4 regions of the Streptomyces sp. T12 genome follow, and region 2 is predicted to be linked to each of the others. Evidence: riboswitches for the same ligand, from Rfam matches in the RefSeq annotation. Region 2 holds a riboswitch; each other region holds the start of a gene.

The links. Region 2 has a riboswitch for cyclic di-AMP ahead of PBV52_RS28660 (LysM peptidoglycan-binding domain-containing protein). Riboswitches for the same ligand answer to the same signal wherever they lie in the genome.
Positions count from the first base shown of each region.
Region 1: another riboswitch for cyclic di-AMP. It lies ahead of PBV52_RS42410 (LysM peptidoglycan-binding domain-containing M23 family metallopeptidase); the one in region 2 lies ahead of PBV52_RS28660 (LysM peptidoglycan-binding domain-containing protein).
Region 3: another riboswitch for cyclic di-AMP. It lies ahead of PBV52_RS36200 (M23 family metallopeptidase); the one in region 2 lies ahead of PBV52_RS28660 (LysM peptidoglycan-binding domain-containing protein).
Region 4: another riboswitch for cyclic di-AMP. It lies ahead of PBV52_RS04855 (C40 family peptidase); the one in region 2 lies ahead of PBV52_RS28660 (LysM peptidoglycan-binding domain-containing protein).

Region 1 is NZ_CP117866.1:9,459,987-9,462,178, reverse strand. Features, by position in the region: gene PBV52_RS42410 (LysM peptidoglycan-binding domain-containing M23 family metallopeptidase) at 135-1,070, opposite strand; cyclic di-AMP (ydaO/yuaA leader) riboswitch at 1,075-1,232, opposite strand; gene PBV52_RS42405 (alpha-galactosidase) at 1,540-2,192, opposite strand, start outside.
Region 2 is NZ_CP117866.1:6,334,623-6,336,814, forward strand. Features, by position in the region: gene PBV52_RS28655 (HAD family hydrolase) at 1-592, shown strand, start outside; gene PBV52_RS28660 (LysM peptidoglycan-binding domain-containing protein) at 627-1,397, opposite strand; cyclic di-AMP (ydaO/yuaA leader) riboswitch at 1,403-1,582, opposite strand; partial or broken gene PBV52_RS28665 (CocE/NonD family hydrolase) at 1,860-2,192, opposite strand, start outside.
Region 3 is NZ_CP117866.1:8,054,173-8,056,364, forward strand. Features, by position in the region: gene PBV52_RS36195 (pitrilysin family protein) at 1-439, shown strand, start outside; cyclic di-AMP (ydaO/yuaA leader) riboswitch at 673-835, shown strand; gene PBV52_RS36200 (M23 family metallopeptidase) at 849-1,634, shown strand; gene PBV52_RS36205 (GntR family transcriptional regulator) at 1,827-2,192, shown strand, end outside.
Region 4 is NZ_CP117866.1:1,105,417-1,107,608, reverse strand. Features, by position in the region: gene PBV52_RS04855 (C40 family peptidase) at 1-1,209, opposite strand, end outside; cyclic di-AMP (ydaO/yuaA leader) riboswitch at 1,266-1,442, opposite strand; gene PBV52_RS04850 (NAD-dependent epimerase/dehydratase family protein) at 1,584-2,192, opposite strand, start outside.

The sequences.
Region 1 (2,192 bases), 3.1 Mb from region 2:
TGGACACCTCTACCACAAGACCGCAATGGAACGATCATGAACGAGCAAGGCCGGACACACCGAAGGCCGGACCCGGGGATCGAGGTCCGGCCTTCGGTTGCGTGTCAGGCAGGTGGTTGCGAGGAAGGCGGTCGTCAGCCGACCGGGATGCCCTTCGAGCGGAGGTAGGCGACCGGGTCCACGTCCGAGCCGTAGTCCGGCGTGGTGCGGACCTCGAAGTGGAGGTGCGGGCCGGTCACGTTGCCGGTCGCGCCGGAGAGGCCGAGCTGCTGGCCCGCGGTCACGGCCTGGCCGGCCGAGACGGAGAGCGACGACAGGTGGGCGTACTGGGCGTAGTAGCCGTCGGCGAGCTGGACGACGACCTGGTTGCCGTAGGCGCCGCCCCAGCCCGCGGAGACGACCGTGCCCGCGCCCACGGCCTTCAGCGCGGTACCGGTCGGGGTCACGAAGTCCACGCCGGTGTGGTAGCCGCTGGACCACATGCTGCCCGCCACCTTGTAGGCGGTGCTGACGGCGGCACCGGCGACGGGGGCGGAGAAGCCACTGGCGGTGCTGGTGGTCTCGGCGCTCCGGGCGGCCGTGGTCGTCTTCTTCGCGGCGGAGGACTTCTCAGCGGACGAGTCCTTGGAGGGCGCCGAAGAGGAGGAAGAAGAGGAAGGCGACGAGGACTTGGGGGCGCTCGCCGCAGCCTTCTTGCCGATCGTGAGCTTCAGGCCGGGGTGGATCAGCGACGGGTCCTCGCCGACGGCCTCGCGGTTGTCGGCGTAGAGCTTCTTCCAGCCACCGCTGACGTTCTGCTCGTCGGCGATCTTCGAGAGGTAGTCGCCGACCCTCACCGAATAGGTCCGCACACCCGTCTTCTTCTCGGCGGCCTTCTTCTGGACCGCCTTCTTCTCGGCGGACGGAAGAGACTGAACGGCCTTTTCCGAAACGGACTGAGAGGGAGCGGCGTGGGCACCCGTGGCCCCGATGAGCGGGAGGGCGAGAGCGGCGCCACCGGTTCCGGCGACGGCGATGGAGCGGGTGAAGCGCTGGGACTTCGGACGGCGGTGCTTACCCTTCGCGGGCATGGCGAATTCCTCTCCGGCGCCTGCGAGGTGAGCTGTCGGGTGCGGGCTGGAGATGCCCGGTCACGTCGGGACGCGACTTGACCCCAAGCCGTTCCGGAGACCGGAACAGGCGGTTGTACCTGTGGGTCCCCCGCTCCTGCCGTACACGGGTGAGTTTGCGCGGGATCCGGTCGGCGGCAGGATTAGGCGTCCGTCCGGATTGGTGGCGAACGTAAGCGAGGAAGACGCAAGGGAACAAGTGAGAGGTTCCGTCCGAATGCGTTCCTGTTGATCCCTTGTGGGAATTACCGGTCACCCTCCGTGGATTATCGGGGCGCCGCCCGACTCAAAACCCCTTGAAAGCCACGTGTATTACGTGAACATGACGGGCGACGCACGGTCACGAATATGACGCTCCTCACGTGGCACCGCTCCAGCTTCCTTTGCTCCAGAGCGAGTTGGAATGAAGGCGCCAATTCGGACAGAACTCCTAGATGCGACGCAGTCGGATAACCGTCGCATCAAGGTCGCCACGCAAGCCGGTGCGCAGTCCATGATGCGCCAATACGGCACCTCTGTGAATTTCGCCCGTTTCAAGGCATTCGTACGATGCTGTCGGGTCGAGAGCGCGCAGCCGCAGCGCTGGGACGGCCTCGCCGTAACTCTGGGCCTGGAGCCAGGCGAGGACGACCGTCTCGTCCCCCAGCACGTACTGCACCGCGCTCAGCCCGCCCCGCGGCGGCCGCAGCCGATAGAGGTCGCCACGCTGCACCACGGGCCGGATCTCCTTGTAGAGCGTCACCCACTTCCCGGCCTCGGCGAGCTCGTCCTCGCTCCACCGGGTGAGATCGCCGCCGACGCCGAGCACTCCCGCCATGGCGCTCACGAACCGGAAGCGCAGCGAGCTGGCACGGTGGTTGAGCATGGCGTTCGGGCTGTCGGTGACCCAGGCGGCCATGACCCTGGCCGGGTGGATCTGACTGAAGCCGTGCTGGATGGCGAGCCGGTCGAGGGGGTCGGTGTTGTCCGAGGTCCACACCTGGTCCGTGCGGCTCAGCACGCCGAGGTCGATCCGCCCGCCACCGCCCGAGCAGGACTCGAAGGCGACGCCCGGGTGAGCGGCACGCAGCCGGTCCAGCAGGC
Region 2 (2,192 bases):
GGACCGTCTGCTGTGGTCCGTCACGCTGGACCGGGAGTTGGCGGAGACCGCGCTCGGCAAGATCGAGGCCGAGGTGGGTCAGGTCTACGCGGCCGTCGACCAGGACGGAGTCGACGGACTCACGCTCATCGAGCCCGGGTATCTGATGCCCCACCCCACCCTGCCCGCCGTACGCGTGCGGCACCGCGACGACCTGTGGTGCGAGCCGATCAGCAAAGTGCTGCTGCGCCATCCCGCCCTGTCGGACGACGAGTTGGCGGCGACGGCGCGCGCGGTGGTCGGATCCCTCGCGACGGTCACCATGTCAGGGCCGGGCACCGTCGAACTCCAGCCATGCGGCATCACCAAGGCGACCGGTCTCGCGCTCGCCGCGGAGCATCTGGGCCTCGGCGCGCACGAGACCATCGCCTTCGGCGACATGCCCAATGACATCCCGATGTTCGACTGGGCCGCCCGCGGTGTCGCGATGGCCAACGCGCACCCCGAACTCAAGGCGGTTGCCGACGAGATCACCCTCTCGAACGAGGACGACGGCATCGCCGTCGTCCTCGAGAGACTGTTCGCGGGGAGCCTGGTCGACTTCGCCCAGTAGTGCCCGTTCTTCGACCAGTAAGGAATGGTTTCGCCTAGTAAGGGCCGTTCACGTTGTCGATCGAGCCGTACCGCGCGGCCGCGTAGTTGCACGCGGCCGTGATGTTCGCGACCGGGTCGAAGGGGTCGTAGACCGTCCCCGGCACGTGGTAGGCCGCGAAGGTGGGGTCGATGACCTGCAGGAGCCCCTTGGACGGGGTGCCCGCCGCGGCGTTGGAGTCCCAGCCGTTGATGGCGGCCGGGTTGCCGGACGACTCGCGCATGACGTTGCGGTAAATGCCGTCGTATGAACCTGGAATTCCGTTTTGCGCCATGATGTCCAGCGCATTGCGGATCCAGCCGTCGAGGTTGTCCGGGTACGACTTCACGGAGGCCGTGGTGGCGTGGGCGACGGCGGACTTCTTGGCCGGCGCGGACGCCTTGTCGGCCGTCTCGCTCGCGGTGCCGGCCTTCGTCGCCCGGACCTTCAGGTCGAGGCCCGGGTGGATCAGCCTGGGGTTGTCGCCGACGGCCTTGCGGTTGTCCTTGTAGAGCTGCCGCCAGCCGCCCTGTGCGTCGTACCGGTCCGCGATGCCGTAGAGCGAGTCGCCCTTCTTCGTGGTGTAGGTGACGGACTTGGCCTTCGCCGCGGACGGCGCGGACTGCGGTGCCGCCTGCGCGGCGGCGGGGGCCTGGGCCGGCTGTGCGGCGCTCGCGGTGGTCGCGCTCAGGAGTGGGAGGGCGAGGGCGGCGGTACCGGTTCCGGCTGCGACGACGTGGCGGGTGAGCGGGTTGGTTCTGGGACGGCGGTGCTTGCCTCGGGCCATGGCGCTGTTCCTCTCCGACGCCTGCGAGGTGAGCTGTCGGGTTCGGGCGGGAGATGCCCGGCCGCGCCGCCGTGTGGCGGCGCGGACTTCACCCCTAGCCGGCCCGGTGCGCCATCAAGGCGTCCGGTCCGGCGACTTACCTGGGTCCCCCGCTCCTGCCGTTCGTGAGTGAGTACGTAGGTGGATGACTCGGGCGGCGGCAGGATTAGGCGTCCGCCCGACTGAGCGGGAACGTATGCGAGAGCACACGCCCGGAACAAGTGCCATGGTCACCTGTCGTGCCGGTTGACCATGGTCTGGTGTGTATGGGGTGCTTGATCCTTTGCGGTTGCCAAGCCTCAACTTGCGCTCGGGGCAAGGGGTGGAGGGGGCGCTTCCGGTCGGGTCTGCGGCTGGGGGTGCGTGACCCAATTCACTGACATCCACAAGAGCCGCAAATCGGGCAATGGCTCCAACTCGCTGTTAACCGGCCGTCCGTTGAGTCCGTTTCTCCCATGTACGGTGGAAAAGCACCTCTTCGCCCTCCCGGCAGATCACCTCGTTCGAGGTGACGAAATGCTCCCCGTCGCAGCTGATCTCCGAGCGCGTCCGCACCGTGGCGTCCCACGCCAGATCCGGGCGGTGCAGCCGGATCGACCAGTCCGAGCGGGTGCGGGCCGACAAGGGGTCCCACTCGTCGATGGTGTACGTCTCCAGCGCGTCCTCGGTGAACTCCAGGCCGTCGGGGTACACGCGCGTGCCGCCGTACCGAGGGTCGACCTCCAGGCGCCACTCGCCCTTGGCGACGTCGCGCAC
Region 3 (2,192 bases), 1.7 Mb from region 2:
GCAGGTCCTGCGCTCCGCCCCGGACGGCACGGGCGCGGCCATGCTCGCCATCAGCGGCTCCGTCGACACCCCGAACACCGGTCCGGCTCTGGACGACCTCTGGAAGGTCCTGCGCGGGGTCGCCGGCGAAGGGCTCACCGACGCCGAGCGGGACTTCGCCGTGCAGAACCTGGTCGGGGTGGCGCCGCTGAAGTACGAGACCGCCGCCTCCGTGGCGAACACCCTGGCCGACCAGGTCGAGCAGCACCTGCCCGACGACTACCAGGCGACGCTGTACCAGCGGCTCGCCGCGACCGGCACCGTCGAGGCCACCGCGGCGGCCGTGAGCGCCTTCCCGGTGGACCGGCTGGTGACGATCCTCGTCGGCGACGCGGCCGAGATCCGGGAGCCCGTCGAGGCCCTCGGCATCGGCGAAGTCACCGTCGTGGCAGCCGAGTAGCAACAGCGGCAGCCGAGTAGAGGCAGGCACAGCGCCGGCCAGCGGCACGCGCGTGCAGGGGCCCTGGTGACGAAAGAGTCACCGGGGCCCCTTTATGCCCGAATTGAGGGAGAGGTTGCCTGTCTGGCCTGTGGGATGCGCTACAAAAGCCGTGATCCGTTTGGGGATTGAAAGTTGTCCCGCTTAGCGTCTTGCGGGCTGTCCGTCAGGCAGTGCGCCGCGCCCGCGGCACCGGACAGCCATCGCCGAGTCCCCGTACGGCGCGAGCCAGGGGAGCCGGGGACCCATCGAAGTCCCTGGGGTGAATCGGACGCCCGCGCAGCCGCGAGGGGGTCCGTAGGAGACCTTCCTGCTCCGAACCCGTCAGCTAACCCGGTAGGCGAGAAGGAAGGAAAGGACCAGCCACTACATGGCGTTCACCTGCGCCACCGGGAAGAACCGTCCCACCGGGAAGCACCGTCGCCCCAGCCGGTTCGAGCGCACCACCGCCCGCGCTGCGGGCGTCGCCGCTCTCACTGCCACCGGCGTCATAGGCACCCTCGCCACCCCGGCGCTCGCCGCCGAACCCGCTGTCGAGCAGACCGGCCTCATCCCCGTCGTCACCATCGAGAACTCGATCGCCGACCAGATCGACGCCCAGGCCGCCGCCCAGGAGCAGGCCGCCGAGGAGGCCGCGGCCCGTAAGAAGGCCGCCGAGGAGGCCGCGCGCAAGAAGGCGGCCGAGAAGGCCAAGCAGGAGCGCGAGGCCAAGGAGCGCGCCGCCCGCGAGGCCGAGCGCAAGCGCCTGCTGTCCTACGTGGCGCCGATCTCCGGCTCGTACATCTCCACCGGCTACAAGGCCGGCGGCGCCGTCTGGTCCTCCGGCAGCCACACGGGCGTCGACTTCCACGCCGCCAGCGGCACCTCCGTCCACGCGGTCGGCTCCGGCACCGTCGTGGAGGCCGGTTGGGGCGGGTCGTACGGCAACAACATCGTGATCAAGATGAACGACGGTACGTACACCCAGTACGGCCACCTGTCGTCCATAGGCGTCTCGGTGGGCCAGGCCGTCACGCCCGGCCAGCAGATCGGCCTGTCCGGCGCCACCGGCAACGTCACCGGACCGCACCTGCACTTCGAGGCCCGCACGACGGCGGAGTACGGATCCGACATCGACCCCGTCGCCTACCTCCGCTCGCACGGCGTGAACCTCTGACGGCTCCACTGCGCCTCCCCTCCCCGAAAGCCCCGGCTCCCGAGCCGGGGCTTTCGGCGTTTCGGACGACCGGCTGTCCAAAAAATATCCATGGATTCCGACCCGCCATCGGAAATTCCAGCCGGGTGCAATAGAGTCACTGAACACACGTCATTCGTCGACGTTTCACGGGGATTAAAGCGGAGGTCGGTCATGCGTATTCCGGCGCACTCGGTATGCACCGCGATCCGGGACGACATCGTCGCCGGTGTCTACGAGCGCGGCAGCCGGCTCACCGAGGAACTCCTCGCACGCCGCTACGGCGTCTCCCGCGTCCCCGTGCGGGAGGCCCTGCGCACCCTGGAGGCGGAGGGCTTCGTGGTGACCCGGAGACACGCGGGCGCGTGCGTCGCCGAACCGACCGAGCAGGAGGCCGCCGACCTGCTGGAGATGCGCACCCTCCTGGAGCCGCTCGGCGCCTCCCGGGCCGCCCAGCGGCGCACCGAGGCCCATCTGAAGGTCCTGCGCGGCCTCGTCAGGCTGGGACAGGAGCGGGCCAGGCGGGGCAACAGCGAGGAT
Region 4 (2,192 bases), 5.2 Mb from region 2:
GAGGGCGACTCCCTGGCCCGCGGTCGCCTGCTCCTGTGCGGTGCGGGGGAGTGTGATGCCGGCGGCCTTCCAGGCGGCCTGGGTGAGGCCGGGGCCGTCGTAAGCCCCCGGCCCCGTCGTGCCCCAGACGCAGGGCTTGCCCAGCTGGGCGCGGGCGAAGTCCAGGGCACGCGTGGCTCGCGTGTCCTGCGGTGCCGTCGAGGCGAGGGCGGGGGCGATGTCGAGAGCCTGGCCCGGGACGGTGGTCGCGGAGGTGTCGACGCTCGGGCTCGGCGCGGTGGGCCAGGCCGTCGTGCCGGGCGGGACTGTGGTGAGGTCGGCTGCGGACTGTGCTTGCAGGGCCTGCCACTGCGTCTCGGCCGAGGGCTGGAGCTCGACCGGCGTAGTGCCCCACGTGTCGGCGGCGGGCAGGGGCTCGATCGCCGGGAGCGGCGTGCTCTGCGGTGCGGTGTACGCGGACAGCAACTCCCGGGCGCGGGCGAGCTTGCGCTGGTTCTGCTCCTTGGCGGTTCGCAGCGAGGACCGCTGCTGCGGATCGGCCTTCGGTTCGGCCGCCGGCTCGGCGGTCGGGGCGGGCAGGGCGAGGGCCGACCGGGTGCTCCAGTCGGTCTGCGCGGCCTCCTGCGGTGCCTCCGGGGCGCCAGGCAGGGCGGCCATCGGGCCTGCGGTCAGCTCCGCGACGGGAGCCGTCCCCGTGACCTGAGCGGACGTCAACTCGGCGACCGGTGCGGCGGGCAACTCCAGTACGGGCCGGCCGGACGCCTCCCGCCCGCGGTCCGTGAGACCGTCCCCCGCACCCTGCGCCGGGCGGGCGCGCCGCGCCTCGGCGGGTCGCTCCGGCATCCTGTCGGCCGGCAGCGCCGCCGGAACGGTGGGACCCAGCTTCGAGCGGGCCACGTCGAACCACTGCCGGGCGATGTTGTCGAGAGCGGGGTCGCTGCGTCTGCCCTCATCGCCCCGGGCCGCGGCGGTGGTTGTGCCTCCGGCGCCCGTCGGCCGGTCGGCACGCTTGCGCGGTCCCGTCGCCGCGGCGCGGGTGGCGTTGAAGGTTCCCGTGTCGGACTCGGCCCGGTCGTAGAGGGAGCTGACCCGTCGGCTGACCTCCTCGCGGCTCGGTGCCTCGTCCCCGGGGGAGGGGGCGGCGTTGGCCGTCTGGGCGAGCAGTGCCACCGAGGTGAGGGCCGCCGACGCGAGTGCGGAATTGCGCATGCCGGGCAGGCTCAAAGCCCCCGGACGCGCGGTGCGTTCCGGCGCCATGGGCGACGTACTCCTTCCGTAATCCGCCTACCGAGTTAGCTGACGGGTTCGGGCGGACGGTTCCGGAAGGTGTGCCCTACGGCCCTTGCCCCGAAAGGCAGTTGGGCCGATTCACCCCGATTTTCGGTTGGGTCCCCGGCTCCAGTGAACCCCTGGGGGCGCACCGGACTCAGCGGAGGCCGCACGTCCCGGCGGGGTTCGCCGGAGGTCGTCGTGCGGCCTGAGGCGTAACCTAGCCAACTTGTGAGCCTCGCGTGAAGGTTGACATGTGAAATGTCCGATACGTTTTTGTGACCTTCGACGCTTCGGGGGCGGGGCCTCCGGTTTCACTTCGCGCTGCGCTGACTCCGCCACGCCTCGTAGTGGTCCAGGACCGTCTGCTCGATCGGGCGGTAGGTGATGCCCAGTTCGTTCACGCTCCGGCTGTTGTCCACCCGGAAGCGGATGCCGAGGTGTTTGCGGATGTAGTCCTGCGTCAGCCCGAAGGCCGGGCCGAGGACGCGTACCGGCCAGTGCGGGAGCGCGGTGCGCGGGAGGCGGAGGTCACGGGGGTACCGGGCCCGGATGATGCGGGACATCTCGTGGAAGGACGTCATGGTCCGATCGGCGACGATGTAACGGCCCTTCGCGTCCGGGTTCTCCGCTGCCGCGATGTGCGCGTCGGCGACCTCGCGCACGTCCGCCGTGGTGAAGCTGAAGTCCGGTGCGCCGTAGAAGAAGTAGCCCTTGAACAGCTCCTCCAGCAGGAACAGGCTGCCGGACTCCGAGGCCGGGGTGAGGGAAGGGCCCAGGATCAGGCCGGGGTTGACCGACACCATCCGCCAGCGGCCCTGGGCGGCCTCCGCGTCCCGGGCCGCGCGCTCCGCCAGCGTCTTGGCGTAGTGGTAGGGGTTGTTCTCGACCGTGCTGGTGGTGTTGAAGTACCGCTCCGACAG